DNA from 4 places in the Streptomyces graminofaciens genome. Region 2 is predicted to be linked to each of the others. Evidence: riboswitches for the same ligand, from Rfam matches in the RefSeq annotation. Region 2 holds a riboswitch; each other region holds the start of a gene.

Region 1 (7,075 bases), 1.4 Mb from region 2:
CTTGTGCCCCTTCCCCTCCTCGGACTTGGCGTCGGTGGAGTGGAACACCTCGTTCGAGGCGCTGTCGTACGCCCATACGTCGTCGCCGTTGTGGATGACGCTGTACTCGGCGGCCTCGTCGAGCAGTGACAGCTTCTGCTTGTCCGGCCCGTCGGCGGCGATCCGCAACGTGTGGGTACCGGAGGCGAGTTCGAGCAGCTTGGACGAGGGGTCGGCGGACGCGCCGTCGCCGCCCTGTGCCGACCCGAGGCTGCTCGCCAGACCGCCCAGGTCGGGCAGGCCGAGATCCGTGCTGATCTTCACCGTCCCGGAGATCTGCTGTACGTCCGAGGCGGCGATCTTCTCGATGAGTTCCTGCGCGCTGATCTTCGGCAGATCGGGGTCACCGGAGCCGGCGAAGGCCGGGACGAGCCCGATGGTCGCCGCGGCCAAGCCCACCACGGTGACCGGAACGACGTACCGCGCGGCCTTGCGTCGCCGCATCGCCCGCGCCTCGTCGACTTCGGCCGCGGCGACGGCCGCGCTGTCGTCGGTTTCGTACGGTGCCATGTGTGCCTTACCTCCGTCGTCGGCGGCGGCGTCCATTCCGAGCCGCCATTCTCACCCGAATCGGTGAGGAGTGGTGCTCTCATGTCACCAAATCAGCCGCCGAGAAGCGTCACCCTGCGGGATCAACTAGGCGTACATCTACGGGATGACGGGGCCCTAAGGGACGCTCCCGTAAGGGGCGCGGGCCACTCTCCGATGTGCGGCTCCGCCGCGCGGGCGCGAGCGACCACAGCGAGCAACCACAACGAGCGGCCACAACGGGCGGCCAGACGACGAAGACAAGGGGGCCGGGGGCACAGCCCCAGGGACGGGACGGGTAGGGGCCGCGGGGGCGAAGCCCTCTCCCGGCCCCGTAACTCACCCGGCCCGATGCACCACCGCATCACAAAGCTCCACCAACGCCGCCTTCGCCCCGCACTCGGGCAACGGCGCCAACACCCCCCGCGCCTCCTCGGCATACCGAACGGTGTCCCGCCGAGCCTGCTCCAGCGCAGGATGCACCCGCAGCCGGGCCAACGCCTCCGCGTGCCGCGCGTCATCGCTCAGATCGGAGTCCAGCAGCTCGCAGAGCGCGACGTCCTCCGCCACCCCCAACCGCTCCGCCCGCTCCCGCAGCCGCAGCACCGGCATGGTCGGCACACCCTCGCGCAGATCCGTCCCCGGCGTCTTCCCGGACTCGTGGGAGTCGGACGCGATGTCGAGCACATCGTCCGCGAGCTGGAAGGCGACCCCGAGCCGCTCGCCGTACTGCGTGAGCACGTCGACCACGGTCTCGTCCGCGCCGGCCGTCATCGCGCCGAGCCGCCCGGCCACGGCCACCAGCGACCCGGTCTTGCCGCCGAGCACATCGAGGTAGTGGTCGATCGGGTCGCGCCCGTCGCGCGGTCCGGCGGTCTCCAGGATCTGCCCGGTGACGAGCCGCTCGAAGGCCTCGGCCTGGATGCGGACGGCGTCGGGCCCGAGGTCGGCGAGGACGTGCGAGGCCCGGGCGAACAGGAAGTCCCCGGTCAGCACGGCCAGCGAGTTGCCCCAGCGCGCGTTCGCACTCGGCACGCCCCGGCGCACGTCGGCCTCGTCCATCACGTCGTCGTGGTACAGCGTGGCGAGATGCGTCAGCTCGACCACCACCGCCGAGGGGACGACACCCGGCGCGTACGGGTCACCGAACTGCGCGGCGAGCATCACCAGCTGCGGCCGGAACCGCTTGCCGCCCGCGCGCAGCAGATGCTGGGCGGCCTCCTGGATGAAGGGGACCTCGCTCTTGGTGGCCTCGAGCAGACCCTCCTCGACGGCCGCCAGTCCGGCCTGGACATCGGCTTCGAGAGCCTGGTCCCGCGCGCTCAGCCCAAACGGCTCGACGACGGTCACGAGGGTTCTCCTGTCTGCTGACGTCTGCTGACGGTCACACGGTCGGTCTAGGTCGGTCTCACGGTCGATGACATGGTTTGTCGATCTGTCGCTGCCATCACTCGAGTCAGCGTATCCGGTCACCTTTCGATCACCGCTAGCGCCCACGGGTTCGACCCGGGCGGTATCGGATCACGCCCCCTCGCGACCCCGATGCTCACGATCGGCCGATATGCCCGAATATCTACCGACTCGAACATCTCATCCCTACTATCCGAATTCTTGCTCTACATTTCACTTCGCCCGAATAGTTCCGTGAGTTGAGTCACGCGAACCCAATTCCCCACCCCGACCTTCCCACCTCTCCCGCCCTTTGCGGAAGGCAAGTTGAGCACCATTCCCCCACCCCGACCAGCCCGCCATTTCCACCAAGACCAAGGTCAAATAGCCCTTAAGCGAATTTCGGGGCTTGTTCCCGTCATGTGCTCTCGCATACGTTCACTTCGCCATCCGGACGGAACGCCGAATCCTGCCGCCGCCCGGACTCCCCACTGACCACTCATCCACGCACGGCAGGAGCGGGGGACCCAGGTAAGTCCGCCGGCCCGACTTCCCCACCGGACCGGCTCGGGGTGAAGCCGCGCGCAGTTCGCACAGCCCGGTTCCGTGCATGCACGGCCGGTCCGGTGCGCTCTGCGACCTACGCGGCCGGGCTATCTCCTGCCCGAACCCGACAGCTCACCTCGCAGGCGTCGGAGAGGAACGCACCATGCCCGGACGAGGCAAACACCGCCGCCCCAGAACCAACCCGCTCACCCGTGGCGTGGTCGCCGCCGGCACGGGAGGGGTGGCACTCGCCCTCCCGCTCACCGCCGCGACGACCGCGAGCGCCGCCCAGCCGACCCAGGCGACCGCCGCCTCCATCCAGTCGGCCGCACGGTCCGCCGTCCAGTCGGCGCCGACGGCCATACAGGTCATGCCGCGCACGTACACCGTGGTCCGCGGCGACACCCTGTCCTCCATCGCCCACCGGTACGACACGAGGGGCGGCTGGCGACAGCTCTACCAGGACAACCGCAAGGCCATCGGGAGCAACCCGCGGCTGATCCGCCCGGGCCTGAAGCTGTCGCTGAAGACGGCGAAGGCGAAGGCGACGAAGACGACGACGGCGACGACGGCGACGACGACCAGGAGCGCCACCACCTCCGCGTCGACCGGGGCGGTCAAGGCGACCCCCGCGTCCGTCACGACGTACCCGAACAACCTGGACGGCTGGATCCGCGAGTCGCTGGACATCATGGCGCGGAACGGGATCCCCGGGTCCTACGACGGGATCTACCGCAACGTCATGCGGGAGTCGTCGGGCAACCCGCAGGCCATCAACAACTGGGACTCCAACGCCGCCGCGGGCACCCCGTCGAAGGGGCTCCTGCAGGTCATCGACCCGACCTTCGCCGCGTACCACGTGGCGGGCACGGCGGACGACCCCTTCGACCCCGTCGCGAACATCACGGCGGCGTGCAACTACGCCGCCGCGCGCTACGGCTCGATCGACAACGTGTTCGGGGCGTACTAGGGCCCGCCGGGCACTGCCCGTTCCCTGTTCCCCTGGGTCGGCGGACTCAGGGGAACAGGCGTTCCAGCACCACCGCGATCCCGTCCTCCTCGTTCGAGAGGGTCACCTCGTCGGCGACGGTCTTGAGCTCGGGGTGGGCGTTGGCCATGGCGACTCCGTGGGCGGCCCAGTCGAACATGGGGATGTCGTTGGGCATGTCCCCGAAGGCGATGGTCACCTCCGGGGTCAGCCCGAGGTGCTCGGCGGCGAGCGCGAGGCCGGTGGCCTTGGTGATGCCGCACGGCTGGAGCTCGACCGTGCCGGGCCCCGACATGGTGACCGTCGCCAGCGAACCGACCGCCATGCGTGCCGCCGACGCCAACTCGTCGTCGGACAGATAGGGATGGCGCAGCAGCACCTTGCTGATGGGCTCGCACCACAGGTCGTCCCGGCGCGGCACGCGGACGGCGGGCAGCGTGGGGTGCGGCATGAGGTAGCCCGGCTCGATCAGGGTCAGGCCGTCGACCCCGTCCTGGTCGACGGCGGCGTACACCTGTCCGACCTCCGCCTCGATCTTGCCGAGCGCGGTCTCGGCCAGCTCCCGGTCGAGGGTGACGGACCAGAGCAGCCGGTCCGCGCCGACGTCGTACAACTGCGCGCCCTGTCCGCACACCGCGAGCCCCCTGCTGCCGAGGTCCTCCAGCAGCGGTCGCACTCTCGGCGCCGGCCGCCCCGTCACCACGAGGTGCTGAGCACCGGCCCCCGTGGCCCGCGCCAGCGCGGCGAGGGACCGGTCGGAGAGCGTGTCGTCACTGCGCAGGAGCGTTCCGTCCAGGTCGGTGGCGATGAGCGAATATGCGGTGGGAGCGGCCATGATCAGAGAATACGGATGCGGCGCCCCATCGGTTCGACGCGTACCGGACGACGTCCGGTATCCCGACCCTCACACGGCTCCCCCTCGTCAACACCCCTTTCCCGAACCGCTGTTCACCCGAGCGGCTGCGGACCGCGCTCCCAAGGGGCGCGGGGAACCGCGCGATCAACCGCATGCGAGCCGCCGCCCGCGAACCGCAGCCCCACCCGGGCTCACGCCGACTCACCCATGCGCGGCGGCCAAGTGCCGAGCCAACCGCGGCGAAGCGAACCCCGTCCCACACACGAACCGCATCACCGGCCCGTACGACGCCGCCGCGGGCAACCCCGTGAAGTACAACCCCGCCATGGAGGACCGGAATCCCGCACCCAGCCTCGGCGTCCCCCGGCTCACCGCAAGCTCCGTACGCAGCTCGTGCCCGAGGAAGCCCATCGCGCCGAGGTCGACGCGATACCCCGTGGCCGCGATGACGTGATCGGCGGACAGCTCCTCCATGCGGCCCTGGTGGCTCCGCACGGTGAGCAGCGGACGCCCGTCGACGACACCGGCCCGCACGACCCGCGCCACCTCCCGTACCTGGACGTGGCGTTGGAACCGCTCGCGCAGCCACCACGCGCCGAGCGGGCCGAGCACCCGGCGGACCAGGTAGTGCCGGGTGGCTTCGGGCAGGTGGCGGTACGGCTGCGGGTAGTAGCTGAGCGCGTACAGCGACCAGGCGCGGCCGAAGGGGGACTCGGGGCGCAGCCGGGGCTGCTTCCACGGGGGCGCGCCGAAGTCCACCGCGCCCCGGCCGCGCGCCACCACGCGCACCTTGGCGCCGGCCTCGGCCGCCAGTACCGCGGTCTCCAGGGCGGACTGGCCCGCGCCGACGACGATCAGATCCTTGCCGGCGAACCGGGCGAGGTCGTGGTGCTGGGAGCTGTGCGAGACGGGCCCGGTGGGGGTGGGTCCGTCGACGGCGGCCCCCGCGAGTTCACCCGGAAGGTGGGCGAGCCCGAAGAGCCCACTGGCCACGACGACGGCCCGCGCGGTGAACAACTCGCCCGAGTCCAGCTTCAGTTCGAATCCGGCACCTTCAGTACGACCGCGGTCCACGGAGACGACCCGCACCCGCTCCAGCTCGGGCACGAGCCGCTGCTGGAACCACTCCCCGTAGGCGATGAACGTCTCGACGGGGATGATGTCCTCGTCGGTCACCAGGCGCGGTATGCCCGCCGCGTCGCAGTAGTCGGCCAGGGTGTTTCCGCGTTGCGGGGCGTCGATGCCGGACGCTGCCGGGGTTGATTTCAGGAGCATCCCGGCGGGCATGTTGTCGCGCCAGCTCACCATGGGTTCGCCGAAGACACGTACCGGAATGCCCCGCGCGCGCAGATGCGCGGCGGTGGACAGACCGAACGGCCCGGCACCGATGACTGCTACCGGTTGAATCACGAAGTCCCTCCCCAGGACGCGATGTGCGTACTTCGTGTGGTGCGTGTGGTGCGTGTGGTGCGTGCGGTGCGAGTGGCCGTGTGGTGCGAGTGACGCGTTGCTCAGTTGCCCACCGGCGGGCGGACATGAGTGCTGCCGCGGCGGCTGGTCCGCCACAGCTGACAGAGGTGATTTGCGCCCGGTCGCACGAAGCGCGCGAGCATCGTGAGGAACGGCAGCGGGTCGTCACCCGCGAGCCAGGCCAGCTCCGTACCGCTCGCGTGGGCGGGCGCGTGCGGTGTGGTGTACCCGCTGCGCCGGTAGGCGAGCAGGGCCGGCAGGTCGATGTTCTCCACGATGTAACGACGCCCGGTGAGCTGCTCCCCCTCCGGCACCGAACGCCCGGTCAGATCGAGATGCATGGCACGCACGACATCGATCCCGGCCTCACTCTCGAAGAGCCGGAACTGCGCGCCCATCCGCGGATTGAAGTCAAGGAGCTTGTACTGCCCGTCCCTTCTGTCGAAGCGCAGATCCAGATCGACGACGCCACTGAAGCCGATCTGTTTGATGAAACGTGCGGCCAGGTCAGCGAGTTCCGGATTGTCGACTATGTAGGCATTCGCCGTCATGCCCGCGTGCGGCGGCCACGACCGCACCTTCACCCCGGTGAACAACGCGCGCGGCATGGAGTGCGCGTCGAAGTAGGCGTGCACGATCCAGTCCTCGGCGTCCTCCCGGGGCAGATAGTCCTGGAGGATCACCCCCGGCCGCTCACCCCAGTCCCGGGCGAGCCGCAACAGCCCCTCCCGCGTGGCGATGCGCGTGGTGCCGTTGACAGCGGGCCGCCTGCGCCGTTCGAAGGCCTCCCGGTTCTTGGCCACCAGCGGGAAACGCGCACGCTCGGCGAACCGCTCGATCTCCTCGTACGACTGCGGAAAGGCCGCCGCCGGGCTGGGTATCCCGTGCTCGGCGCACAGTTCGTGCAGCCCCTGCTTGCTGGCGAGCCGCCGGGGCAGTTCGGCGTCGACGCGCGGGAACAGGAACCGCTCGGCCAACTCCCCCTGATGCTCGGCGATGAGAACGGCGGCCTCTTCGTCGGTGGGCACGAGCACGGTCGGCCGTCCGATGGACCGCCCGATCCGCAGCAGCCCCTCCACCAGCTCCTCGGGCTCCTCGGTGCCCGTGGTCGGCCACACGAACGCCCGCCGCAGATAGCGGGAGACGGCGGCCGGCGTGTACCGGTCCTCCGTGATCGCGTACATGGGCACACCAAGGCGCCCGAGACTGCGGATCGCACCGACCCCGCCGTGGTGCAGCGGATAGCCGCCGAACTTGAC
Region 2 (7,075 bases):
GCTCGGTGCCGTCGTCGAGGGTGAGGACGGTCTTGTAGCCGTACGAACCGTCCCAGCCGGCCTGCGTGATCGTGCCGCTGTGGACGGCCTTGATCAGGGTGCCGGTGGGGGCGGCGAAGTCGAGACCGGTGTGGTAGCCGGAGGACCAGTACGAGCCGGCCTGGCCGAAGGTCGAGGTGATGGTGTACGAGGAGGTCGGGAGGGTGAACTGCCCGGCCAGCTTGGCGAGGCGCTCGCTCTCGGCCTTCGCCTCGGCCTTCGCCTCGGCCTCCTCCTCCGCCTTCTTCTTCTCGGCGGCGGCCTTCCTCTCGGCTTCCTTCTTCTCCTTGGCGGCCTGCTCGGAGGCCTTCTTCGCGGCCTCGGCCTGCGCTGCCTCGGCGGCCTTCAGGTCGACCTGGTCCTGCTGGGACTCGGCCTGCTGCATGATGCGGGCGCGCAGCGCCTCACCGGCGTTCGCGTTGCCCTGCTCTGTGTCGGCGGCGATCAGGCCGGCGCTGCTGAGCGGGGTGGTGGAGCCCTGCGGCTCCTCGTCGGCCTCGTCCTCGAAGACCGAGCCGACGTTCGGCATGTCGGGCATCGAGATGGAGACGGGGGGCTTGCCGGTCTGCGCACTGGCCATACCGCCCGCGCCGACGGCGGCTATGACGCCGACGCCGAGAACCGTGGAGCTGCGGGCGAGTCCGCCACGCTGCTTGGCGACACGGTGCCGGCCGCGGACGGGGCGAGTGGACTCCGCGGTGGGGTTCCACTCCTGCCAGGGGCCCTCGTTCTCGCTGTTGTAGCTGCCGTAGCCGAACGTGCGGCTCTCGCCGCCGCGTTGGCTCGGAACGGACGGGGCTTCGGTCGCAGGCCGGTTTGACGCCACGTGGGCGTACTCCTTTCCTTCCTTCTCGCCTACCGGGTTAGCTGACGGGTTCGGAGCAGGAAGGTCTCCTACGCGCGTAAACCTGCCGTGTTTCCACGGCGGCTTCCGTGCGATTCACCCCAGGGTGGTGGTTCCCCGGTTCCCGTACAGGTACGGGATTCGGCGCGTGCGCACGGAGCCGACTCTTGTGACGGCTGGGACGACCGCGCTGCGTTATCGAACGTTAATAGACGCGTGGGTCGTATTCCAAGCGGTTCTCGTTGATCATTAACGCTTCTTGGCCTGGACTTACAGGTCACGAGGGGCGGAAAACGGGCGAGTTGACCACCCTTCACCGCTCTCGATCATCCTCGTCTCATTTGACACTACGTCAGTTGTGATGCGCAGGGGGATGGAGTGGTCACCGAAAGTGAAGAAGCCGTGAGGAGTCCTCAGCCCGCCGTCAGCTCCGTCAACTCCGCGAGCGGCAGCGTGTGCTGGGTCTGGAGGACCTTCGCGCGGAGGTAACGGACGTTGTGGGCGGTGGTGAAGACACCGGTGGGGACCCGGTCCCGGACGCCGACGCCCAGATCGCGCAACTGCTGCGCCTTGTCGGGGTTGTTGGAGAGCAGGTCCAGCTCGTCGACACCGAGGGCCGTCAGCATCTGGGCCGCCGCCGTGTAGTCGCGGGCGTCCTCCGGCAGCCCGAGGGCCGCGTTCGCCTCGTACGTGTCGAGGCCCTGGTCCTGGAGGGCGTACGCGTCGAGCTTGTTGTAGAGGCCGATGCCCCGACCCTCCTGGCGGAGGTAGAGGAGGATGCCACCCCGGTCGGCGATGCGCTCCACCGCCTCGCGCAGCTGCGGGCCGCAGTCGCAGCGGGCCGAGCCGAAGACGTCGCCGGTCAGGCACTCGGAGTGCAGGCGGACGAGCGGCGCGGTGCCGGGGGCCGGGTCGCCGAGGACGAGCGCGAGGTGTTCCTGACCGTCGACGAGGCCGTGGAACGTGACCAGTTCGGCGTCGACGCCGTAACCGTCGTGGAAGCGCAGCGGTACCCGGACGCGGGCACGCTGGGTGGCTGCGGGGAAGTCGGGCATGCGGTTCTCCGGTCCAGGTGCGGGTTGCCCGTCGTGTTTCAGATTTGAAGCACAACGCTCAGAGGGACTCTATCCCCTGCTTCAAATTTCAAGCAACCCGTTTGGAGGAGGATCACACTTCCGCCACGGAAGGAATTTCGCGAGGGATTTTCAGGCGCCGATCACTCGCCCGACGACGAACACGACCGGCGGCGCCACGGCAGCTCGGCCGAGCCGCTCGCCCGCGGACCCTCGCCCCGATCGCCCTGTATCGCGGCCGCGATGCCCGAGCAGATCTCCTCCAGCTGGGTGATCTGTTCCGGTCCGAGGTGGTCGAAGACGGCCTTGCGGACCGTCTCGACATGGCCCGGCGCGGCCCGCTCCAGCAGCGCCATGCCCTCGTCGGTGAGCACCGCGACACTGCCCCGCTTGTCCCACTGGCAGTCCTCGCGCCGCACCGCGCCGTCCTTCTCCAGCCGCGTCACGACATACGTCAGCCGACTGCGCGTGATCTTCAGTCGCTCGGCGAGATCGGTCATCCGCATCCGCCGGTCCGGCGCCTCGGAGAGGCCGGCCAGCACGGAGTAGTAGAGGTGCGACATCCCGGCCTCCTGCTGGAGCTGCCGGTCGAGCGCGTCCTCGAGGAGAGTGGCGGCGGCGACGTACGCGCGCCACGCACGCTGCTCCTCGGGGGTGAGCCAGCGGGTCGTCATGCCTACAGTGTAGGGAGATAGTGTTTAAAACTTGAATCACTGCCTGCTGTAAGACCGACCACCTTCAGGGAGCGCGTCCATGCCCCAGCCCTACGTCCTGCTGTCCGCCGCCGTCTCCCTCGACGGCTACCTGGACGACACCGGGCCCGGACGGCTGCTCCTGTCGGGCCCCGCCGACTTCGACCGGGTCGACGAGGTGCGCGCGGGCAGCGACGCCATCCTGATCGGCGCCGGCACCCTGCGCACCGACAACCCCCGGCTGCTGGTCAACTCCCCCGAGCGCCGCGCGGCCCGCCTCGCCGCCGGGCTCCCGGAGTATCCGCTGAAGGTCACGGTCAGCGCGTCCGGCGACCTCGACCCGGAGGCCCGGTTCTGGCACACCGGCGGCGAGAAGGTCGTCTACACGACGGACGAGGGTGCGAAGCGCCTCACCGAGGCCGGGATCGCCGCCGACGTCGTGCCCCTCGGGTCCGACCTGCCCTGGCCGGCCGTCCTCGCCCACCTCGGCGACGTACGTGGCGTCCGGCGCCTCATGGTCGAGGGCGGCGGCCGGGTCCACACCCAGTTCCTCCAGCAGGGACTCGCGGACGAACTCCAGCTGGTCCTGGCGCCGCTGCTGGTGGGCGAGCCGGACGCGCCGCGGATGTTCGGGGCGGGCGCCTACCCCGGGGGGCCGCGCAGCCGGATGCGACTGCTGGAGACCCGGCCGGTCGGTGACGTCGTCCTCATGCGGTACGTGCCGTCCGTGCCCGGCACCGGCCCCGCGGTGTCCGCCGCCGACCGGCACTGGCTGGACCTCGCCTGCGCGCTGGCCGCCGAGTGCCCGCCCTCCGAGACCGCGTTCAGCGTGGGCGCGGTGATCGTCGCCGCCGACGGTACGGAACTGGCGCGCGGCCACTCCCGGCAGGCCGGCGACCCGGTGGTCCACGCCGAGGAGGCCGCCCTCGCGGGGCTCGACCCCGCCGATCCGCGCCTCTCCTCCGCGACCGTCTACAGCAGCCTGGAACCGTGCGCCCGCCGCGCCTCCCGCCCGGCACCCTGCGCCCGGCTCATCCTCGACGCGGGCGTACGCCGGGTCGTCACGGCCTGGCGCGAGCCCGACACGTTCGTCGAGGCCGCCGACGGCACCGGGGTCCTCACGGCGAAGGGCGTCGACGTGGTCGTACTGCCGGAGTACGAGGAGCGGGCGAAGGCGCCGAACGGGCATCTGCTGGGCCGCTGACCTGCGGCGACGGCAGTGGAGGACCCAGCCTGAGCCGGTGTGCCGTAAACCGTGGTGCTGGGGGTCCCGCAGATGGCGTATGCTGGTTTCAACGACGCGGGGTGGAGCAGCTCGGTAGCTCGCTGGGCTCATAACCCAGAGGTCGCAGGTTCAAATCCTGTCCCCGCTACTGAAGGCCCGGGGCCGGAATCCGATGAGGATTCCGGCCCCGGGTGTTTTTTTGCCTATGGGGTGTGGCGGGCCGCGGCCACCGCCTCCGTGTACAGCTCGCGTGTCACGTCGCGCGCGTCGATGCCGAGGTCGGTGAGCAGCGCGCGGAGGTCGTCCAGGGCGGCCGGGAGGGCGGACTCCTCCAGGACCAGCGTCTCGACCTCCAGGAACGTGCCGTCGAGTTCGGGGACCCGGACGAGCGTGGCGTGCACGGGCCTGCCGTACGCCTCGAAGACATACGTCCGGCAGCGCTTCTCGAACACGATCGCCGGTACGTAGCCGAGGTGCTGGAGGATCGCGTGCGTCGCCTGCGAGTCGGCGACCCGGGTCTCGTACTCGGGTTTCGAGCCGGACGCCTCGTCCACCGCCGGGCCCTTGAAGGTGAGGAGGGTCCGCAGGTCGCCGCTGCGGTGGTCGGGCCCGGCCGAGGAGTGGACGGTCCGTACGCGCAGCTCCTCGTCACTCGCTCGCAGGGTGCCGTCGGGGCGGTCGTAGTACGTGTCCTGGTACGTCTCGATGCGGCCCTCGGCGCGTTCGTCGAGGCGCCGCGCGGCCTCCTCCGGGGTGCGGACCCGGGCCTTCAACTCCGCCTCGATCACGAGCGGTTCCTCCTCACCCCGTCTGCCCCCTACGCCTCCCCGGGGGTGCAGCCCGCTACACCCCCGGTTCGGGAAGGCACCCCCTCGTGGCGGCGGGCGGGCGACGGACGCTTCTGCTGCCGGGTCCCCGAAAGGGCTTCCCCGCGAGCTCACCACACGCACGGCAGCTCGGCGGCGACCATGGTCGGGCCGCCGATCGGGCTGGTGACGGTCACGATGCCGTCCAGCGCGGCGACCCGGCGCCGTATCCCCAGCAGCCCGGTGCCACCGCCGGTCTCGTCCGCGCCGCCCAGCCCCTCGTCCCGGACCACGGCCCGCAGCCCCGTACGCACCCGTTCGAGGTGGACCGCTGCCCGTGGGGACCCGCTGTGCTTGGCGGCGTTGGTGAGTGCCTCGGCGACGACGAAGTACGCGGCGGCCTCGACGGCGGCCGGGGGACGCGGCCCGTCGGCGTCCTCCAGCCCGTCGACGGACACGGTCGTCTCCAGGCCGCTGCCGGCCGCCAACGCCCGTACCGCACCGGCCAGCCCACGGTCGGTCAGGATCGGCGGATGGATACCGCGTACGACATGCCGCAGCTCGCTCAGCGCCGCCTCGGCCTGCTCCTGCGCGTCCACCAGCAGCTTGCGCGCGCCCGCCGGGTCGCGGTCGTAGGCCCGTTGCGCGAGACCGATCCGCATGGAGAGGGAGACCAGACGGGCCTGGGCGCCGTCGTGGAGGTCCCGTTCGATACGGCGCAGCTCCGCGCCGTGCGCGGCGATGGCGTCGGCGCGGGTCGCCGTCAGTTCCTGCACGCGCTCGGCGAGGCGGGCCTTCGGGGACGGCTTGAGCAGGGTCTCCGACCAGTGCGCGTCCAGGCCGGCGAGGCGGCTGACCAGCGGGAGTACGACCGCGGGCCGCCGCAGCAGCCCGGCCCACACACCGTCCACGACCAACCCCACCGCCCACAGCGGCAGCGCGAGGAGGAACAGCCCGCCGTAGACGTAGTGCGAACCCATCCACCGCAGGTCGGCGAGGGTGCCCGGGTCGCGTACGGCGATGAGCAGCCGCTCGCGCACAGTGCCCTGGATCGGCTCGTACGCCTCGGGGATCTCCCGGCCCGTCCACGCGGCGGCCTGGCGGCGCTTGACCGCGGCGATCCTGCGGATCAGCAGTACCGCCTCGGGCAGCATCCAGGCGCCGACCAGCACGACCGTCCCGCCGGCCGCGAGGAGCAGCACGGTGATGAAGATGTACGTACCGAAGGTCAGCACCGCGGCCATGGCCAACCAGAGCGTGGCACGCGCGGCCTGCCGCAGCGTAGGGAACATGCCGTCGACGCTAGGCGCGGCGGGGTCCGGGCGCGGGAGAGCAGCCACCCGTCCCGTGGTGTAGCCGGCTGCACCACGGGAGTGAAAACCCCTTGATCCTCGGTTCGTTCGACTGTTTCGTGGCCGGGTGACGAGGGACGGCGACGGCGACGGAGACAGGGGTTACACAGGGGTGGATGACGACGACCGGGAGCGGCTGGCCGCGCGTTTCGAGGAGGACCGGCCGCATCTGCGGTCCGTCGCCTACCGGATGCTCGGTTCGCTCACCGAGGCCGACGACGCCGTACAGGAGGCGTGGCTGCGCGCCGGCCAGGCCGACATCGACGACGTACGCAACCTCAGCGGCTGGCTCACCACGGTGGTGACCCGGGTGTGCCTGAATCTGCTGCGGACGCGCAGGACCCGGAGCGAGGAGTCCCTCGACGAGCTGACCGAACGGGCAGGTGATCGCCCCTATGGGCGCCCCGACGGGCGACTCGATGTTCGATCCGATGGGCGATCCGATGGGCGACTCGGTGGGCGACTCGGTGGGCACGGAGGCCGCGAACCGGAGCAGGAGGCCTTGATGGCCGACTCGGTCGGGGTGGCCCTGCTGGTGGTGCTCGACACGCTGGCGCCGGTCGAGCGGGTGGCGTTCGTCCTGCACGACATGTTCGCGATGCCGTTCGACGAGATCGCGGAGATCCTCGAACGTTCCCCGGCCTCGACGCGACAACTGGCGAGCCGCGCCCGCCGCCGGGTCCAGGGGCGGACCCCGCGCCCGGTCCGCGGCGATCTCGCCCGCCGCCGCCGTGTGGTCGACGCGTTCCTGAGCGCGGCCCGGGGCGGCGACCTGGACGCGCTGGTCGCCGTGCTGGACCCGAGCGTGGTCCTCCACGCCGACCGCCGCGTCGGCCCGACCCCCGAGCCCGTCGTCGTACGCGGCGCCACGAACGTGGCCGCGGGCGCGGTCGTCGCCATGGCCCGGGCCCGCTACAGCGGCCTGGCCCTCATCGACGGCACGGTCGGCCTGGTCATGGCTCCGCAAGGGCGGCTGCGGCTGGTGCTGCGCTTCGAGATCGGGGCCGAGGTCGCCGACGCCGGCGACCGGATCACCGGGATCGA
Region 3 (7,075 bases), 2.4 Mb from region 2:
GGAAGGAGCCCTGCATCTCGTCGACGACGTCGATGTCGAGGATCCGCTCCTCGAACGCGTCGTCGGGCGGCGGGGTCTTCGTGCTGCGGCGGGCCATCGCTGCCGGCTCCTTGCTGAGGCGTGAACGGGATCTGACGCGACCATTGTGGACTGCCGCACTGACAACGCGGACACGACCCGGCCCCGACCGCCCGGCCGGGCCGTCCGGGCCCCGCGTCAACATGGTGTGCCGACCTTGATCGGCCCGTGGTGTCGGTAACTCCGGTCTCGCTCTGGGCGTACGACCTCCGGGAACTTCGCCGGACGTCCGCGCGCTTGCATACAGTGACAGGACCGGCAGGAAAACTGCGGTAGCGAACGACCGCTCTCGCGATCGAAGGGACGTACATGCCCATGGGTCACACGGCCACAGCCGAGGCAGGCTCCGGAGGCCTGACAGCGACCGAGCATCGTCTGGCCAACGGCCTGCGCGTGGTGCTCTCCGAGGACCACCTGACCCCGGTCGCGGCGGTGTGCCTCTGGTACGACGTCGGCTCCCGTCACGAGGTCAAGGGCCGTACCGGCCTCGCCCACCTCTTCGAGCACCTGATGTTCCAGGGCTCCGCCCAGGTCAAGGGCAACGGCCACTTCGAACTGGTCCAGGGCGCGGGCGGCTCGCTGAACGGCACGACCAGTTTCGAGCGCACCAACTACTTCGAGACCATGCCCACCCACCAGCTGGAGCTCGCCCTCTGGCTGGAGGCCGACCGCATGGGCTCGCTGCTCGCGGCCCTCGACGACGAGTCGATGGAGAACCAGCGGGACGTCGTCAAGAACGAGCGCCGCCAGCGCTACGACAACGTCCCCTACGGCACCGCCTTCGAGAAGCTGACCGCCCTCGCCTACCCGGAGGGCCACCCCTACCACCACACCCCGATCGGGTCGATGGCGGACCTGGACGCGGCCACCCTGGAGGACGCCCGCGCGTTCTTCCGCACCTACTACGCGCCCAACAACGCGGTGCTCTCGGTGGTCGGCGACATCGACCCCGAGCAGACGCTCGCCTGGGTCGAGAAGTACTTCGGCTCCATCCCGGGGCACGACGGCAAGCCCGCCCCGCGTGACGGCGCGCTGCCCGAGATCATCGGCGAGGAACTGCGCGAGATCATCGAGGAAGAGGTCCCCGCGCGCGCGTTGATGGCCGCCTACCGGCTGCCGGAGGACGGCACGCGCGCGTGCGACGCGGTCGACCTGGCGCTGACGATCCTCGGCGGCGGCGAGTCGTCCCGCCTCTACAACCGGCTCGTACGCCGTGACCGCACCGCCGTCGCCGCCGGCTTCTACCTGCTGAGGCTGGCCGGCGCACCCTCCCTGGGCTGGTTCGACGTGAAGACCTCCGGCGACGTGGAGGTACCGGTCATCGAGACCGCCGTCGACGAGGAGCTCGCCCGGTTCGCCGAGGAGGGCCCCACGGCCGAGGAGATGGAGCGCGCCCAGGCCCAGTTGGAGCGCGAGTGGCTGGACCGCCTCGGCACGGTCGCGGGCCGCGCCGACGAACTGTGCCGCTTCGCCGTCCTGTTCGGCGACCCGCAGCTCGCCCTGACCGCCGTCAAGCGCGTCCTCGAGGTGACCCCCGAGGAGGTCCAGGAGGTCGCCAAGGCCCGCCTGCGCCCCGACAACCGCGCGGTGCTCGTCTACGAGCCGGTCGCCCCCGAAGCCGACGACGCCGAGACCACCGACGAGAACGAGGAGTCGGCGAAGTGACCGAACTCGCGAACATGGAGTTCCACCCGCAGCCCCAGGCCGGCGACGCCAAGCCCTGGGCGTTCCCGGCGCCCGAGCGCGCCGCGCTGGACAACGGCCTGACCGTCCTGCGCTGCCACCGCCCCGGCCAGCAGGTCGTCGCCGTGGAGGTCCTCCTCGACGCGCCCCTGGACGCCGAGCCGGCCGGCCTCGACGGCGTCGCCACGATCATGGCCCGCGCCTTCTCCGAGGGCACCGACAAGCACACCGCCGAGGAGTTCGCCGCCGAGCTGGAGCGCTGCGGCGCCACCCTCGACTCGCACGCGGACCACCCCGGCGTACGCCTGTCCCTCGAAGTCCCCGTGTCGCGGCTGCCCAAGGCGCTCGGTCTGCTCGCCGACGCCCTGCGGGCCCCCGCGTTCGCGGACAGCGAGGTCGAGCGGCTCGTCGCCAACCGCCTGGACGAGATCCCGCACGAGACGGCCAACCCGGGCCGCCGTGCCGCGAAGCAGCTCTCCAAGGAGCTGTTCCCGGCGGCTTCGCGCATGTCCCGCCCGCGCCAGGGCACCGAGGAGACCGTCGAGGGCATCGACTCCGCGGCCGTACGCGCCTTCTACGAGAAGCACGTACGCCCCGCGACGGCCACCGCCGTGGTCGTCGGCGACCTCACCGGTGTCGACCTGGACGCGCTCCTCGGCGACACCCTGGGCGCCTGGACCGGCTCCTCGGCCCAGCCGCGCCCCGTGCCGCCGGTGAGCGCCGACGACACCGGACGTGTCGTCATCGTGGACCGTCCCGGCGCCGTCCAGACGCAGCTGCTCATCGGCCGCGTCGGCGCCGACCGCCACGACCGCGTGTGGGCCGCCCAGGTGCTCGGCACGTACTGCCTCGGCGGCACCCTCACCTCCCGCCTGGACCGCGTCCTGCGGGAGGAAAAGGGCTACACCTACGGTGTGCGCGCGTTCGGCCAGGTGTTGCGTTCCGCGCCGGACGGCTCGGGTGCCTCGATGCTCGCCATCAGCGGTTCGGTCGACACGCCGAACACGGGCCCGGCGCTCGACGACCTGTGGACGGTCCTGCGCACGCTCGCCGCCGAGGGCCTGACCGACGCCGAGCGCGATGTCGCCGTGCAGAACCTCGTCGGGGTCGCCCCCCTCAAGTACGAGACGGCCGCGGCCGTGGCGAGCACGCTGGCCGACCAGGTCGAGCAGTACCTGCCGGACGACTACCAGGCGACGCTCTATCAGCAGCTCGCCGCGACCGGCACGGTGGAGGCCACCGCGGCCGCGGTCAACGCCTTCCCGGTGGACCGTCTGGTGACGATCCTCGTCGGCGACGCCGCGCAGATCGAGGAGCCGGTCAGGGCCCTCGGCATCGGCGAAGTCACCGTCGTACCGGCCGAGTAGAGGACCGGGCGGATCCGGGCGGAAGCTCGCAAACCGCAGGGGCCCCAGTGACTGAAGAGTCACCGGGGCCCCTGTTTGTCCCTATTAATGGGGGAGGTTGTGTGTCTGACCTGTGGCGTACGCAACAAAACCCGTGATCCGTTTGTTATTTCGAAGTGGCCCACTTAGCGTCGGTCCGGCTGTTCGCCAGCAGTTCGCCGCAGCCGCGGCACCGGACAGTCATCGCCGAGTCCCCGTACGGCGCGAGCCAGGGGAGCCGGGGACCCAACCGCAGTCCCTGGGGTGAATCGGACGCCCTTCACCAGTTGAGGGGTTTCCGTAGGAGACCTTCCTGCTCCGAACCCGTCAGCTAACCCGGTAGGCGAGAGGGAAGGAAAGGACCAGCCACTTGATGGCGTTCACCCGTGCCGCTGGGAAGCATCGCCGTCCCGGCCGTGTGAAGCGCTCGACCACGAGGACCGTGGGCGTCGCCGCTCTCACCACCACCGGTGTCATAGGCACCCTTTCGGCTCCGGCGCTCGCCGCGGGCGCCTCCGTCCCGGAGTCACCCTCCGAGCAGACCGGGCTGAACCAGATCATCACCCTCGGCGACACGGTCGCCGAGCAGGTCGACACCCAGGCCGCCGCCCAGCAGCAGGCCGCCGAGGTGGCCGCCGCCAAGAAGCAGGCGCAGGAGCAGGCCCGGGCGCAAGCCGCCGCGAAGGCCAAGGCGGACCGCGAGGTCGAGGTCCGCGCCGCCCGCGCCGCCGAGCGCAAGCGCCTCAACACCTTCGTCTCCCCGATCAGCGGCTCGTACATCTCCACCGGCTACAAGGCCGGCGGCGCCGTCTGGTCCTCCGGCACCCACACCGGTGTCGACTTCCACGCCGCGTCCGGCACGGTCGTCCACGCGGTCGGCTCCGGCACCGTCGTCGAGGCGGGTTGGGGCGGCGCGTACGGCAACAACATCGTCATCAAGATGAACGACGGCACGTACACCCAGTACGGCCACCTGTCGTCCATCGGCGTCTCCGTCGGCCAGACGGTCACCCCCGGCCAGCAGATCGGCCTCTCCGGCGCGACGGGCAACGTCACCGGCCCGCATCTGCACTTCGAGGCCCGTACGTCGCCCGACTACGGCTCGGACATCGACCCCGTCGCGTACCTGCGCTCGCACGGCGTGAACGTCTGACGAACCGCTCAGCGCTTCCCGCGAGGCCCCGGCTCACCGAGCCGGGGCTTTCGTCGTTGTGCGGGACCTCCTCGTTGTGACGTACCTCCTGTCCAAAAAATATCCATGGATTCCGGCCCGCCATCGGAAATTCCGGCCCGCTGCAATAGAGTCGCTGGAACACACGTCAATCATCGACGTTTCACGGGGATTAAGGCGGAGGTCGGTCATGCGTATTCCGGCGCATTCGGTATGCACGGCGATCCGTGATGACATCGTCGCGGGTGTCTACGAGCGCGGCGGCCGTCTCACCGAGGAACTGCTCGCCCGCCGCTACGGCGTCAGCCGCGTCCCCGTGCGCGAGGCGCTGCGCACGCTGGAGGCCGAGGGCTTCGTGGTGACGCGCAGGCACGCGGGCGCGTGCGTCGCCGAGCCGACCGAGCAGGAGGCCGCCGACCTGCTGGAGATGCGCATGCTGCTGGAGCCGCTGGGCGCCGCCCGTGCCGCCCAGCGCCGTACGGAGGCGCACCTCAAGGTGCTGCGCGGCCTGGTCAGGCTGGGCCAGGAGCGGGCCAGGCGGGGCAACAGCGAGGACCTGCGCTCCCTGGGCGGCTGGTTCCACGAGACGCTCGCCCAGGCCTCCGGCAGCCCCGCGCTGACCTCGACGCTCGCCCAGCTGCGGCACAAGATCGCCTGGATGTACGCGGTCGAGGCGCCGGCCAACCCCGTGGAGTCCTGGGCGGAGCACGGCGGCATCGTGGACGCGGTCGCGCGCGGCGACAGCGACCGGGCGCGGACGATCACCGCCCTGCACACCGAGCGGGCGACCGCCGCACACCGTCTCCGATTTCCGGGCGGGCCCGCCGGGGCGGAGCGCGCGGACCGTGTGAGGACTTCGCAACATCACGTAAACATGACGGGCCCGCGGCTTTAACACGGGAGCCGTATACAAAGACAGTGGGAATTCGCGGGGCATTATTTTTGCTGCCCGCAGAAAGATTTCCCTGCCAACGTCCCGTCGTTCGCCGAACGAAAACAGGCCGCCTGCGGAACGGAAATGCGAAGGGCCCGCCCGATAAATCGGACGAGCCCTTCGGTGTCGCGTGCGGGTGGTGGTGGCCCTCAGGGCCTCACCGCGTCGCTCAGACCGTCTCGGGAAGCTCCTCGAGCCCCTCGGAGACGAGCTTGGCCAGACGGTCGAGCGCGATGTCCGCGCCCTCCGCGTCGGAGGCCAGGACGATCTCCTCGCCGCCCTGGGCGCCGAGGCCCAGGACCGCCAGCATGGAGGCCGCGTTGACGGCGTTGCCGTCGGCCTTGGCGATCGTCACGGGGATACCGGCGGCCGTGGTGGCCCGGACGAAGATGGATGCGGGGCGGGCGTGGAGGCCCTCGGCCCAGCCGACGTTGACGCGGCGCTCAGCCATGTGATGCTGCCCTTCGGATGTATTGAGTGACTCAAGAGGTCTAGACCGGGTTGTCTAGACCAGTTTCCCATATCGTGAAGCGCGCCGGAATCGGGCCCACGGCCTGACCGTCAACCGGCAGTTGTGCTTCCCCAGACTGCCTCGCGCCGCACACGGACGCGAGCCGTACTCTGGGGCCCATGCAGACCTCGTCGGACCGGCACGAGTACCCCGCCCACTGGGAGGCCGACGTGGTGCTGCGCGACGGCGGCACCGCACGCGTCAGGCCCATCACCGTTGATGACGCCGAGCGCCTGGTCAGCTTCTACGAGCAGGTCTCGGACGAGTCGAAGTACTACCGCTTCTTCGCGCCGTACCCTCGCCTGTCCGCCAAGGACGTCCACCGCTTCACGCACCACGACTTCGTGGACCGGGTGGGACTCGCGGCCACGGTCGGCGGCGAGTTCATCGCCACCGTACGCTATGACCGAATCGACGCCGACGGCATGCCCGCGTCGGCCCCCGCCGACGAGGCCGAGGTCGCCTTCCTCGTCCAGGACGCCCATCAGGGGCGTGGCGTCGCCTCCGCTCTCCTCGAACACATCGCCGCTGTCGCCCGCGAGCGCGGCATCAGGCGCTTCGCCGCCGAGGTGCTCCCTGCCAACAGCAAGATGATCAAGGTGTTCACGGACGCCGGGTACCAGCAGAAGCGCAGCTTCGAGGACGGCGTCGTACGCCTCGAATTCGGCCTGGAGCCCACCGACCGCTCCCTCGCCGTGCAGCGCGCGCGGGAGCAGCGCGCCGAGGCCCGGTCCGTGCAGCGACTGCTCGCCCCCGGCTCGGTCGCCGTCGTCGGCGCCGGGCGCGCGTCCGGGGGAGTGGGCCGCAGCGTGCTCGCCAACCTGCGGGACGCGGGGTTCTGCGGGAAGTTGTACGCGGTGAACAAGGGCATGCGGGAAGAGGAGAAGGAACTCGACGGCGTCCCGGCGTACCGCTCCGTCGGGGACATCGAGGGGCCCGTCGACCTCGCGGTCGTCGCCGTCCCGGCCGCCTACGTCCCCGAGGCCGTCGCCGAGTGCGGCGAGCACGGCGTGCAGGGGCTCGTGGTCGTCTCCGCCGGGTACGCCGAGAGCGGTCCCGAGGGGCGTGAGCGCCAGCGCGATCTGGTCCGCCAGGCGCGCACGTACGGCATGCGCATCATCGGCCCGAACGCCTTCGGCATCATCAACACCTCCCCCGAGGTACGGCTGAACGCCTCGCTCGCCCCCGAGATGCCCCGCTCCGGCCGTATCGGCCTCTTCGCCCAGTCCGGCGCCATCGGCATCGCCCTGCTGTCCCGGCTGCACCGACGCGGGGGAGGAGTCACCGGGGTCACAGGCGTGTCGACATTCGTG
Region 4 (7,075 bases), 1.6 Mb from region 2:
CGCGGAGGGCCCCTGCTCGGTGAGCAGGGGCCCTCCGCGTATGTGCGGCTCTACAGCTTCTCCACCGGCGCGTACCGCAGCAGCAACCGCTTCGGCTTGGTGTCGCCGAAGTCGACCGTGGCCTCCGCGTTCGCGCCCGTGCCCTTCACTCCGACGACCGTGCCGAGACCGAACTGGTCGTGGGTGACTCGGTCGCCGACGGCCAGGGACACCACCGGCTTCTCGGACGTACGGCGGGTCGCGAAGCCCGAGGCACCCGCGGCCGAGGAGCGGGAGCGGGCGGACGACAGCGAGGACGCGATCCCGGCGGCCGGGCCCGAGGACACCGGCGCGGAGGCACCCTTCCGCTTCCACTCCAGGTGGGTGGCCGGGATCTCCTCCAGGAAACGGGACGGCGGGTTGTACGAGGGCTGGCCCCAGGCGCTGCGCAGCGAAGCGCGCGTGAGGTAGAGCCGCTCCCGCGCGCGCGTGATGCCGACGTACGCGAGGCGCCTCTCCTCCTCCAGTTCCTTGGTCTGGCCGAGGGCGCGCATGTGCGGAAAGACGCCGTCCTCCATGCCGGTCAGGAAGACGACCGGGAACTCCAGGCCCTTGGCGGTGTGGAGGGTCATGAGGGTGATGACACCCGAGCCGTCCTGCTCCTCGTCCGGGATCTGGTCGGAGTCGGCCACCAGGGCCACGCGCTCCAGGAAGGCGGGGAGCCCACCGGACACCGCGACCGCAACCGCGCCCGCATCCGCATCCGCACCGGCATCCGCACCGGCATCCGCGCCTTCGCCCTCGGCCGCGCCCTCGCCGCCCCCGGCAGCCGCAGCCTCGGCCGCAGCCGCCTCCTGCTCGAACTCCAGTGCCACGGCGGCGAGTTCCTGGAGGTTCTCGATGCGGGTCTCGTCCTGCGGGTCGGTCGATGCCTGCAACTCGGCCAGATAGCCGGTGCGTTCGAGGACCGCCTCCAGGATCGTCGCCGGACCGGCGCCCGACTCGACGATCGTGCGCAGCTCCTCCATCAGCGTGTTGAACCGTTTGACGGCGTTCGTCGACCGGGCCGCCATGCCGTACGCCTCGTCGACGCGCTTCAGCGCCTGCGGGAAGCTGATCTTCTCGCGCTGGGAGAGCGCGTCGATCATCGCCTCGGCGCGGTCGCCGATGCCGCGCTTGGGCACGTTCAGAATGCGGCGCAGCGGGACCGAGTCCTCCGGGTTGGCGAGGACCCGCAGGTAGGCGAGGACGTCCCGGACCTCCTTGCGCTCGTAGAAGCGGACACCGCCGACGACCTTGTAGGGCAGGCCGACGCGGATGAAGACCTCTTCGAAGACGCGGGACTGGGCGTTCGTGCGGTAGAAGACGGCGACGTCGCCCGCCTTCGCGTCACCCGCGTCCGTCAGTCGGTCTATCTCGTCGGCGACGAACTGTGCCTCGTCGTGCTCGGTGTCGGCGACATAGCCGGTGATCTGCGCGCCCGCGCCCGCGTTGGTCCACAGGTTCTTGGGGCGCCGGGACTCGTTGCGCTCGATGACCGCGTTGGCCGCGCTCAGAATGGTCTGGGTGGAGCGGTAGTTCTGCTCCAGCAGGATCGTCGTCGCGTCCGGGTAGTCCTCCTCGAACTGGAGGATGTTGCGGATGGTCGCGCCGCGGAAGGCGTAGATCGACTGGTCGGCGTCACCCACGACGCAGAGCTCGGCGGGGGGTACGTCCCACTCGTTGGGCGGTACGTCGACCGGGTGCTCGGAGGTGCCGACCAGCTCTCTGACCAGGGCGTACTGCGCGTGGTTGGTGTCCTGGTACTCGTCGACGAGGACATGGCGGAAGCGGCGGCGGTAGTGCTCGGCGACGTCCGGGAAGGCGCGCAGCAGATTGACCGTCGTCATGATCAGGTCGTCGAAGTCGAGGGCGTTCGCCTCGCGCAGACGCGACTGGTACATGGCGTAGGCCTGGGCGAGGGTCTTCTCGAAGCCGTCGGAGGCCTGGGCCGCGAAGTCCTCCTCGTCGATCAGCTCGTTCTTCAGGTTCGAGATCTTGGCGCTGAAGGACTTGGGCGGGAAGCGCTTGGGGTCGAGGTCCAGGTCGCGGCAGACCAGCGCCATCAGCCGCTTGCTGTCGGCGGCGTCGTAGATCGAGAAGGACGACGTGAAGCCGAGCTTCTTGCTCTCGCGCCGCAGGATGCGGACGCACGCGCTGTGGAAGGTCATGACCCACATCGCGTTCGCGCGCGGCCCGACGAGCTGCTCGACACGCTCCTTCATCTCGCCCGCGGCCTTGTTGGTGAAGGTGATCGCGAGGATCTGGCCCGGGTGGACATGCCGCTCGCCCAGCAGGTGCGCGATGCGGTGGGTGAGCACACGGGTCTTGCCGGACCCGGCGCCGGCCACGATGAGCAGAGGGGAACCGGCATGGACCACGGCCGCACGCTGGTTCTCGTTGAGTCCGTCGAGGAGGGCCGCCGGGTCGATGACCGGGCGTGAGGCGCCGTCGCGGTAGTAGGCGTCCCGGTCCGGGGGCGCGTCGAACTTCCCGCCGAACAGATCGTCCGGAATCGGCTCCGGTACGTGATCGTCCTCGGGCGGTGGCGGAGGTTCCTCGGTGTGGGCCCGTGGGGCCTGGAGGTCCGCCAGGAAGCTGTCGTCAAAGAGGCTGCTCATCGCTCTCCGAGTCTAGGCGCCTCCACTGACAGCCATGGGCCGCCCCGGAAAGTCCGCCCCGGCGATCTCCGGAGCTCCCATATGGACGGTGACCACCGGATGCGATCGTTCAAGGACGAATAGTGACTGTTGATCTCACTCATCGCGATCACCGTACTAAGGTCACAAAAACGTATCGGGCCTATCGGACATCAACCTTCACAGGGGCCACAGGAGTTGGCTAGCGTTTTGGGTTGGGTCGTACGACACAACCGGCGAACGTCGCCGGGCCGTTCGGCCTCCGCCGAGTCCGGTGCGTCCCCTGGGGCAGCCGGAGCCGGGGACCCAAACCGACCTTGGGGTGAATCGGCCCGCGTCGCCGCACGCGGCAGGGCCGTAGGGCAAACCTTCCGAAGCTTGCGCCCGAACCCGACAGCTAACTCGGTAGGCGGACAACGGAAGGAGTCGCCGACCCATGGCGCACCGAAAGCCTCGTCCGGCGCGCCCGGGCATACGCACCCCCGCCCTCGCCACCGCCGCCCTCACCTCCGTGGCCCTGCTCTCCCAGACGGCCAACGCGGCCCCCTCGGCCGACGACAAACCGAGCCTCGAAGAGGTCGAGAAGAAGGTCGACGACCTCTACCGCGGGGCGGAGACGGCCACCGAGAAGTACAACTCGGTGAAGGAGCAGACCTCCCAGCAGAAGAAGAAGGTCGACACGCTTCTCGACGACGTCGCCAAGCGCGCGGAGAAGCTGAACGAGGCGCGCGAGGAACTGGGCGAGTTCGCGGCCGCCCAGTACCGCACGGGCGCGGCCTCGCCCGACGCGGCACTGCTCCTGCTGGCGGAGAACCCCGAGGAGTACTTCGCCCAGAACCAGCTGATGGACCGGCTGACGGACCGCCAGCAGACGGCCGTCGACGACTACGTCACGCAGCAGGCCGACGCGGCGAAGCAGCGGCAGGAGGCGACCGAGGGCCTCGAACAGCTCACCGATTCGCAGAACGCGCTGAAGACCAGCAAGGCGAAGGTCCAGAAGAAGCTCGCCCAGGCCCGCGAACTGCTGTCCGAACTCACGGCCGAGGAGAAGGCCCGGCTCGCCGCGATCGAGAAGCGGGAGCAGGAGGAGGCCGACCGCAGGGCGGAGGAGCTGGCGCAGCAGCAGGCGGCGGCCGCACAGGAAGCTCAGCAGGCACAGGAGACCCCACAGGCTCCACAGGCTCCACAGGCTCCACAGGCTCCACAGCCACAGGAGACCCAGCAGTCCCAGGAGACCACACAGCCACAGGGATCTCAGCAGACCCAGCCCCAGGAGGACACCTCGACCGCGGTCGAGGACTCCACATACGCCTCGAAAGCCGCGAGGGCCCTCACCTTCGCCCGCTCACAGATCGGCAAGCCGTACGTCTGGGGCGCCACCGGCCCCGGCTCCTACGACTGCTCCGGCCTCACCCAGGCAGCCTGGAAGGCCGCCGGAGTCGACCTCCCCCGCACCACGTACGACCAGGTGCACGCCGGCACGACGGTCTCCCTCTCCACCGCGAAGCCCGGCGACCTGATCTTCTTCTACGACAACATCGGCCACGTCGGCATCTACATCGGCAACGGGATGATGATCCACGCGCCGAAGCCGGGGGCGTATGTGCGCGAGGAGTCGGTCTTCTACGACGGCGAGGGGTCGATCCACAGCGTGGTGCGGCCGGCGTAGGAGTCAGAGCCGCTGCGGCAGCTCCATCATCCGCGGCGTCTCGTGCCGATACCGGTTCACCACCGCCCATGCCGCGTCGGGTTCCGCCGCGAGCTTGGGGCGAGCGGTGGTGAGCCGGTCGATGGGCCCGGGGCCCGCGGAGTTCAGCCGGTCGAAGCGCAGGGCCAGGTCGGCGGGGCCGCCTTCCGCGAACGTGCGCAGGAGGGTCGTGCAGAGGGCGAGATAAGACTGCACCTGCTCCACGGCACGACGGGTCTCGAATTCGTCAGGGGGAACCGTGGGCGCGGCGTAGATCAGCTGTTCCCAGTCGGTGAGGTCGAGGGGCGCCTGCGAGGCCTCGGCGATCCAGCGGGCGGCCGCCGGTGCGTTGGCGCCGGTCAGGGTGGCGGCGTGCCGGGACTGGGCGGAGAGTACGGCGTGCGCGTCCTCGGTGATCAGCTCCCTGGCCAGTTCATCGAGTTCGCTGATGTTCCGCAGGGCCTTGGCCGTGGCGAGGCTCATCACCGCGCGCAGCAGATCGCGCGGCAGCCCGCCGGAGAGCACCTGGCACAGCCAGAGGTAGGGCTCCGGAAGCCACACGCCCCGTAGCTCCAGCAGGGTGCGGGCCTGCGCCAGGTCGAGCGGCGGTACCGCCACCACCTTGTCGAAGGCACTGTCGAACGCGGTCCGTACGTCGAGGACGTGCCGTCCGAAGGCGGTGAGCGCGTCCTCGGAGACGGCGACGAGGAAGTGACAGCCCCGGATCCCGAAGACGACCTTGAGGTCGTTGAGGAACCGCTCGGCCTCCTCCGCGCTGCCCAGCTTGTCGAGTTCGTCGATGCCTATGACGACCCGGCCGCCGAGGGGTCGTCGCTCCAGCGCGACGAGGTCGAGCAAGGCCCGGAAGCGGGCGACGAGTTCGGGGTAGGTGAGCACCTGTTCGGTGTGCTGGACCTGCTGTGCGTCGGCGACCTGGAGCCCGGCGGGGAGCGCGAGCTGGTTGGTGCGGGAGCGCATGATGGTCAGCTGGTAGTGAAGGGTGCGGAGGTGGCGTACGGCGGCGGCTTCCGCGCCGCCCGTGCGCTGCTCGGGTTCGCGCCCGGCGCGTCCGGACAGGACGAGCGCCCAGACGATTCCGGCGATCGCGAGCAGGTATCCGCCCGTGCCTATGAGCAGGCGGGGATTCCTCGACCACCACCGGCCGAGACCCGACAGATCGGGCCACAGGATCGCGCCGATCGTGGCGAGCACCCCGACGACGACGGCGAGCACGGCCCCGATCCGCTGCGCCCGCACCGCGCGCCGCCCCGGCTCGGGCCCCGGCCGCCCGTCGGCGGAGGCGTCCTGCCCGGTGATCCTGCGGCAGACCTCCGCGAAGAGGTGGATCAGGAACTCCCGGGGGTCGTACGACGTCGGGGCGGGCACGAGGACGAGCAGGTCGTCAGGGGCGGTGGACATGTCGGGGGCGCAGAACCGCTGCATCAGGCTGCTCTTGCCCGCCCCGCGCGGCCCGCTCACCCCGATGCTCGCGCTCTCCAGCTCCCTCAGGTGGTACTCGGTCTGACGGGCCGCCTCCGTGGCCACGAACTGGTCAAAGCGGCGGGTTCCGGTGAGGCGGGAGGGGTCGATGGTGGGGAAGGTCAGGTTCTGCGGGTCCTGGGCCACGCGCAGCCTGCTGCGGAGCAGAGGCATCACTCCGTCGCGGGCGAGGGCGGTCAGCCAGTCACGGCGGGCCTGGAGGGCGGCGTCGCGGTAGCGGGACCGGGTGGCGGGGACCTCGGGCCAGTGGGCCGGGTCCTCCGAGTGGAGGGCGCGGTGGGTGGTGGCGTGGGGGCGGGCGTTGAGGTAGGCGAGGAGGGTGAGCGCTGTGAGGGCGGCGGACACGAGGGCGACGGTGGGAAGGCGGCCGGGGTGGACGGGCGTCAGCGCCAGCAGACCGGCGTAGGGGGCCAGGATCATCGACAGCGGGGTCGCCCAGTTCTTGCGCCGGGCCACCAGGAAGCCGCTCTGCCGGACGACGAGCCCTATGACGATGGTCGGCACCCACACCAGGAGCACGACGTCGCCGCCCACCCTCACCAACCCCATGGCGTTGAACAGGACGATACCGCCGGCATAGGCGAGCGCGCCGTACGCGAACGTGAGGGCGCGTCCGGCCCACCACGGCCGCCGCTGCACGGCGACCATGCTCAGGTGGGCCTGCCGGAAACGTTCGTACGCCTCGACGCCGGCCTCGGCGATGGTCGGCAGGTCGTCGTCGAACGCCCTCTCGGCCAACGAACCGACGTGCTCCGCAGCCCGCTGCTCGGCCGCCAGATCGCCGTCGGACGTGTAGGCGATGTAGGCGACGGCTTCCGGCAGCGCGAGGGTCTCGTCCACGACCTCCTGTCGAAAGCGTCGGACGGTGTCCCGGTGGGAGTTGTTGTCGCCACCGCGCGCCACGAGCGCGTCGCGCACCAGGTCGTGCCGGAAGGCGTGACAGCCGTCGCCGTATCCCTCCGGGGTGGTCAGCAGCCCTTCCGCGGCCGCCCGGTCGAGGAAGCTCTGCAGCCGCCACGGCAGTTCCTTCGTAGCGGCCAGCCAGGCGTGGACCAGGCGGTAGCGGCCCCAGGCGCTGTCGAGCAGCAGCACGACGCCGAACCAGAGCACACAGACGGACGCCAGGACGGTCCAGCCCCGCGCGGACAGTTCGCCCCACCACGCGTAGCTCATCGGGAGGCCGACGAGGGCCGTGAGAGAGGACGCCGTCAGCAGTGCCGCGCGCCTGTCC

Evidence for each region. A riboswitch is a leader RNA that binds a small molecule or an ion and turns the genes downstream of it on or off. The one in region 2 is predicted to bind cyclic di-AMP.
Region 1: it holds a riboswitch for cyclic di-AMP, as region 2 does, so the genes downstream of both, SGFS_RS34715 (transglycosylase SLT domain-containing protein) here and SGFS_RS28030 (M23 family metallopeptidase) in region 2, are expected to answer to the same signal.
Region 3: it holds a riboswitch for cyclic di-AMP, as region 2 does, so the genes downstream of both, SGFS_RS17665 (M23 family metallopeptidase) here and SGFS_RS28030 (M23 family metallopeptidase) in region 2, are expected to answer to the same signal.
Region 4: it holds a riboswitch for cyclic di-AMP, as region 2 does, so the genes downstream of both, SGFS_RS35795 (C40 family peptidase) here and SGFS_RS28030 (M23 family metallopeptidase) in region 2, are expected to answer to the same signal.

What each region holds. Positions count from the first base shown of each region.
Region 1 covers NZ_AP018448.1:7,904,081-7,911,155, reverse strand. Annotated here, with positions in the region: gene SGFS_RS34725 (LolA family protein) at 1-549, opposite strand, end outside; gene SGFS_RS34720 (polyprenyl synthetase family protein) at 907-1,917, opposite strand; cyclic di-AMP (ydaO/yuaA leader) riboswitch at 2,447-2,663, shown strand; gene SGFS_RS34715 (transglycosylase SLT domain-containing protein) at 2,666-3,472, shown strand; gene SGFS_RS34710 (HAD family hydrolase) at 3,519-4,325, opposite strand; gene SGFS_RS34705 (FAD-dependent oxidoreductase) at 4,548-5,756, opposite strand; gene SGFS_RS34700 (carboxylate--amine ligase) at 5,858-7,075, opposite strand, start outside.
Region 2 covers NZ_AP018448.1:6,509,289-6,516,363, forward strand. Annotated here, with positions in the region: gene SGFS_RS28030 (M23 family metallopeptidase) at 1-865, opposite strand, end outside; cyclic di-AMP (ydaO/yuaA leader) riboswitch at 877-1,040, opposite strand; gene SGFS_RS28035 (GTP cyclohydrolase II) at 1,297-1,938, opposite strand; gene SGFS_RS28040 (MarR family winged helix-turn-helix transcriptional regulator) at 2,100-2,630, opposite strand; gene SGFS_RS28045 (dihydrofolate reductase family protein) at 2,710-3,852, shown strand; tRNA gene SGFS_RS28050 (tRNA-Met) at 3,948-4,021, shown strand; gene cyaB (class IV adenylate cyclase) at 4,077-4,661, opposite strand; gene SGFS_RS28060 (sensor histidine kinase) at 4,811-5,971, opposite strand; gene SGFS_RS28065 (sigma-70 family RNA polymerase sigma factor) at 6,144-7,075, shown strand, end outside.
Region 3 covers NZ_AP018448.1:4,123,406-4,130,480, reverse strand. Annotated here, with positions in the region: gene SGFS_RS17680 (DNA gyrase/topoisomerase IV subunit A) at 1-97, opposite strand, end outside; gene SGFS_RS17675 (M16 family metallopeptidase) at 394-1,743, shown strand; gene SGFS_RS17670 (M16 family metallopeptidase) at 1,740-3,128, shown strand; cyclic di-AMP (ydaO/yuaA leader) riboswitch at 3,342-3,507, shown strand; gene SGFS_RS17665 (M23 family metallopeptidase) at 3,520-4,299, shown strand; gene SGFS_RS17660 (GntR family transcriptional regulator) at 4,508-5,212, shown strand; gene SGFS_RS17655 (HPr family phosphocarrier protein) at 5,421-5,702, opposite strand; gene SGFS_RS17650 (bifunctional acetate--CoA ligase family protein/GNAT family N-acetyltransferase) at 5,882-7,075, shown strand, end outside.
Region 4 covers NZ_AP018448.1:8,132,623-8,139,697, reverse strand. Annotated here, with positions in the region: gene SGFS_RS35800 (ATP-dependent DNA helicase) at 51-2,639, opposite strand; cyclic di-AMP (ydaO/yuaA leader) riboswitch at 2,911-3,084, shown strand; gene SGFS_RS35795 (C40 family peptidase) at 3,094-4,326, shown strand; gene SGFS_RS35790 (hypothetical protein) at 4,330-7,075, opposite strand, start outside.